Regions from separate parts of the Paenibacillus sp. FSL K6-2862 genome, predicted to be linked through region 2. Evidence: riboswitches for the same ligand, from Rfam matches in the RefSeq annotation. Region 2 holds a riboswitch; the other holds the start of a gene.
The links. Region 2 has a riboswitch for S-adenosylmethionine ahead of MHB82_RS24970 (methionine ABC transporter ATP-binding protein). Riboswitches for the same ligand answer to the same signal wherever they lie in the genome.

Region 1 (2,208 bases), 3.6 Mb from region 2:
ATCTTCTTCCAATTTCTCAATGCGTGCTTCGATCCGGTCGCCGACGGTAAAGTAGTTATCCACAATCAAATCGACCAACAGATACAGGAGACGATCCGGGGTGCTGACTTCCTGTTCCCACAGAATAGGCTTCAAGGTCCGCAGTTCGCTGACCTTTTGCTTCGTAACACTAATGATATAGTGTCTCCCTAGAAACAGGTTAACCGCACGCAAAAAGATCTCTTCGTCATCAAAACGAATGCTGTTTACGACAATAAAATAATGGCTCTCATAAATTTCAATCTTCGGACGCTGCTCTTCATCACTCAAACAGTCCTCTACAGCCAGATCATGCATCATGAACAGCGGCTGAAGTACCGCCAGATCATCAACGTCTGCATCAATCCAGTAAAATCCCTCAGCTGGTGGCGTTAGCGCCTGCTCAATATCGTCCACCGGGATAAATACACCGTTGTTTACCAACCGGATTTTCATCGTTCATCCACTCCTTCTGCACCCGCCAAACAGGCGGATTTTCATCAATATGGGCGCAAAAAGAACAGATCAGCCGGTCGGCAGCGGAGCCTGGAAGTCAGGAGTGCGTTCGCTCTATAACCAAACGGAAATAACGTCCCGCTGCCGGCATGCTGATGTCAATTCTCTATGCAGTTTGTCGGAATACGGCTGACAGTCAGGCCTCGGGTCGCCATCCATTGAATATGTCACCTCTCACATAAGGGTTTGCAACACTTGTTTAGTATACCGCTGGTACATGGTGCTTTCAAGCGCAAAAATGTGTCTATTTCGCGCCCTGAAGCAGTGTATGACAGCGATAGACAAACGGTTCCGGTCTACATGAACAGACATAAAACTACATGCTTGACGTGAGAGGATTAATGTTTTAAAGTAGACGGTGAAGTACACTAAATACACAATTGAATAAGGCGAAATCTTATCAAGAGTAGGTGGAGGGACTGGCCCGATGAAACCCGGCAACCGGCGGTATACCGCACGGTGCTAATTCTTGCAGCGACTAAGTGTCCATTGAGGCACTGTTGTAACTGAGAGATGAGAGAGGCGCATATCTATTTACATATGACCTTTCTCGGAATCCGAGGAAGGTCTTTGTTATATGCACCGACTTCTCAGCACTGATTTTCGCTATGGAACTTGAGTTTGTCAGATCAGAGCGTTGCGCTTTTTGCAATTCTCCACCTATAGACAAGCTCATGGCAGTCTAGAACAGTATTGATGTGAAAACATCAAACCTGTGATGGCTGCATCTATCTATGCACAAGGAGGAGTTGTACATCATGCCAATCAAAATTCCAGACGCACTGCCTGCCAAGGAAGTCCTCGCAGGTGAGAACATCTTCGTAATGGACGAGACACATGCTTACCAGCAGGATATTCGTCCACTACGCATTGCTATATTAAACCTGATGCCTACTAAGGAAACAACAGAAACCCAACTGCTTCGTTTGGTGGGGAACACCCCAATACAGGTCGATATCGTTCTGGTTCATCCCAAGTCTCACACATCGAAGAACACATCACAGGAGTATCTGAATCTTTTCTACAAAACCTTTGATGAGATTGAACACCGCCGTTTTGACGGGATGATCATTACAGGTGCCCCTGTTGAGCAAATGGATTTCGAAGACGTAAATTATTGGAAGGAAATCCAGGAGATCTTCGATTGGACCAAAACCAACGTCACATCGACCATGCACATCTGTTGGGCTTCTCAGGCTGGTCTGTACCATCATTTCGGTGTACCTAAGGTACCGCTGGAAGAGAAGTGTTTTGGCGTATTTCCACATACGATCAACAAATCTCATGTACAGCTGCTTCGCGGATTTGATGAAGTGTTCAATGTCCCACATTCCCGTCATACCGAAGTTCGGCGTGAGGATATTGAGAAGAACGATAACCTCGAAATTTTGGCCGAATCGGAGGAAGCTGGCATTTTCCTGGTTGCCACCAAAGACGGCAAACAAATTTTTGTGACAGGGCATGCGGAGTATGATCCATTGTCCTTGAAATGGGAATACGACCGCGATGCATCCAAAGGATTGGACATCGCACTGCCAAGACACTATTTTCCAAACGACGATCCATCCCGTGTTCCTCCGGCAACCTGGCGGGCACATGCAAACTTATTATTCTCTAATTGGCTCAATTACTATGTGTATCAGGAGACGCCTTACGATATTGGCCCGCAAATCT
Region 2 (2,208 bases):
CTTGCAGAATGGCGAAGTCCACTCCGGTCTGACGAACGGTTCTCGACAGAATCGCTTCATACGTCTTCTCACCCAAAAACGAAATTTTGACCAATTGTGACCGGCCATCCTGCTGTACTGTTCCTCCCGCATGTGCCAATGCTGCTTCTTCCAAGAGAAGCTCAGACTCGTGATCACGTTGCATGAAGTCACGCGTGATGGCATGCTGTGGTTTAAGGAAGACATCCGTTACAGGGCCTTGTTCCACTATTCCCCCCTGATGAATGACAGCAACTTGATCACAAATGCTCTGAATAACATGCATCTCATGCGTGATCAAAACAATCGTGAGATTGTATTTCTGATTGATGTCCAGCAGCAGCTTCAGAATCGAAGCTGTCGTCTGTGGATCAAGGGCAGACGTTGCTTCGTCACACAGCAGAACGGAAGGATCGCTGGCAAGTGCACGGGCGATACCAACTCTTTGTTTCTGTCCACCTGACAGCTGAGCTGGATATTTGCTGCTATGATGCTCCAATCCAACGAGAGTTAGCATCTCCTTCACCTTGCGGTCAATATCAGCTTTAGGTGTATTCACGAGCTTTAGTGGAAAAGCTACATTGTCATAAACTGTAGCCGAGGATAACAGATTAAAGTGCTGAAATATCATGCCAATCTTGCGTCGCTGCTTCTGCAGATCTGTCTTATGGAGACCGGTTAGGTTGACTCCATCTACCCATACCTCACCAGATGTTGGTCTTTCGAGCAGGTTGATACATCGGATCAATGTACTTTTCCCTGCACCGGAGTGTCCAATCACTCCGAATATTTCACCTTTACCGATCTTTAGATCCAAATCGGCTAGGGCTGTCGTTTGTTTTGAACCTCTGCCATACGTCTTGGTTAATCCTTTTAATTCGATCAATATGACTTCTCCTTCCCACCGCCTACATGTATCTTTACCCGAATGAAAGGAAAACTCCCCTCTGACATATAAAAAAGAGCCCTTTTGCAGAAACAAAAAGGGCTCTTCACACGAAAGAATATACCTTCTCATCTGCCAAAATCGTGCTGTGCACCATTTTGTAGGAATTAGCACCTAACATCTATAAAGTATGACTGGTTGTCATTCGTTATAAATCGGTTGCCGGGCTTCATCGGGCCTGTCCCTCCGCCGCTCTCGATAAGAAATATTAAATTTATAAGTTCAGTGGTAAAATGTAAATGGTATGCATGTTAATGTCATGTAACGCTTAATTAGAAACTCAGTATAATCCAAGTATTCCGCTTTGTCAAAGGTAAATATTACACAAATTATTTTGCCAGTTCTGACATGCCCTGCTTGTGCCACATTTTATTGATGTAACCATAAGAAGCTTTTAGCGTTTCGCAAACCATATCCACGCCCTGACGCAATTCCTCCAGGTGCTGATCCAGATCTTCAAGCTTCACTTTCCCCTGCAAGGTTTGATGAAGCTGCCACAGATCATCCTGCATCTCGGAATTCATGTAGTGAATCTCCATATTCCGTCGTTTGCGCAGTTTGCTCATCGGTTCCCGATAAGCATCCTTAATTTTGATTAATTCAACAGCAAGATCATTATGCATTTTCGAATAGCCAAACTGTCTCATCACGGTAAAATACGAAAAATGGGATTTCACTTTGGATGTGTTCAGATTAAAAATTTCATTTAATACCGTGCCTGCCTTATCAAGAATCGCAAAACAACGAATGAACCCATCCTTGTAGAAGTACACGTATCGGGCATACTCGGCCTTCTCCTCAATGGTCATATCATCGGTGGAGCCAGCCCTGACCTTCTGGCGGAAGTGGGATGCAGCGAAGCATGCCTGCTCCAACTCGTCCAGTGAAGAAATTAATCCCTGCGTCCATACGTACAGTTTGCGGTAGTCGTGAGTCGGGTCCTGATTCAAATCCAGCTGTCGTTGTAACAGTCCGAGTGTCTCCACCATGGATTCGATCGCTTCTTCCAATACGCCCTCATTCTGACGCGGCAATTCACCAAGCAACGTTCGCAGCATATACAGCCTCCTCTTTCCACTCTGCTGATCAATAAGATGATTTATAATATTAAACCTAATCGGAATCAGAGTAAACGTGTGGTCGCTGCTTACATTAGGGTGCCCTGCCCCGCCTGACATCAAACAAAGCCCACCTGCCCAATGATGTGCATCATTGGATGGCGGACTTTGCATTTGGAAACCATG

Region 1: another riboswitch for S-adenosylmethionine. It lies ahead of metA (homoserine O-acetyltransferase MetA); the one in region 2 lies ahead of MHB82_RS24970 (methionine ABC transporter ATP-binding protein).

The regions. Positions count from the first base shown of each region.
Region 1 is NZ_JBBOSN010000001.1:1,924,584-1,926,791, forward strand. Features, by position in the region: gene corA (magnesium/cobalt transporter CorA) at 1-474, opposite strand, end outside; gene MHB82_RS09035 (hypothetical protein) at 524-667, shown strand; SAM riboswitch class I at 929-1,054, shown strand; gene metA (homoserine O-acetyltransferase MetA) at 1,293-2,208, shown strand, end outside.
Region 2 is NZ_JBBOSN010000001.1:5,534,385-5,536,592, forward strand. Features, by position in the region: gene MHB82_RS24970 (methionine ABC transporter ATP-binding protein) at 1-904, opposite strand, end outside; SAM riboswitch class I at 1,030-1,169, opposite strand; gene MHB82_RS24975 (Cthe_2314 family HEPN domain-containing protein) at 1,294-2,022, opposite strand.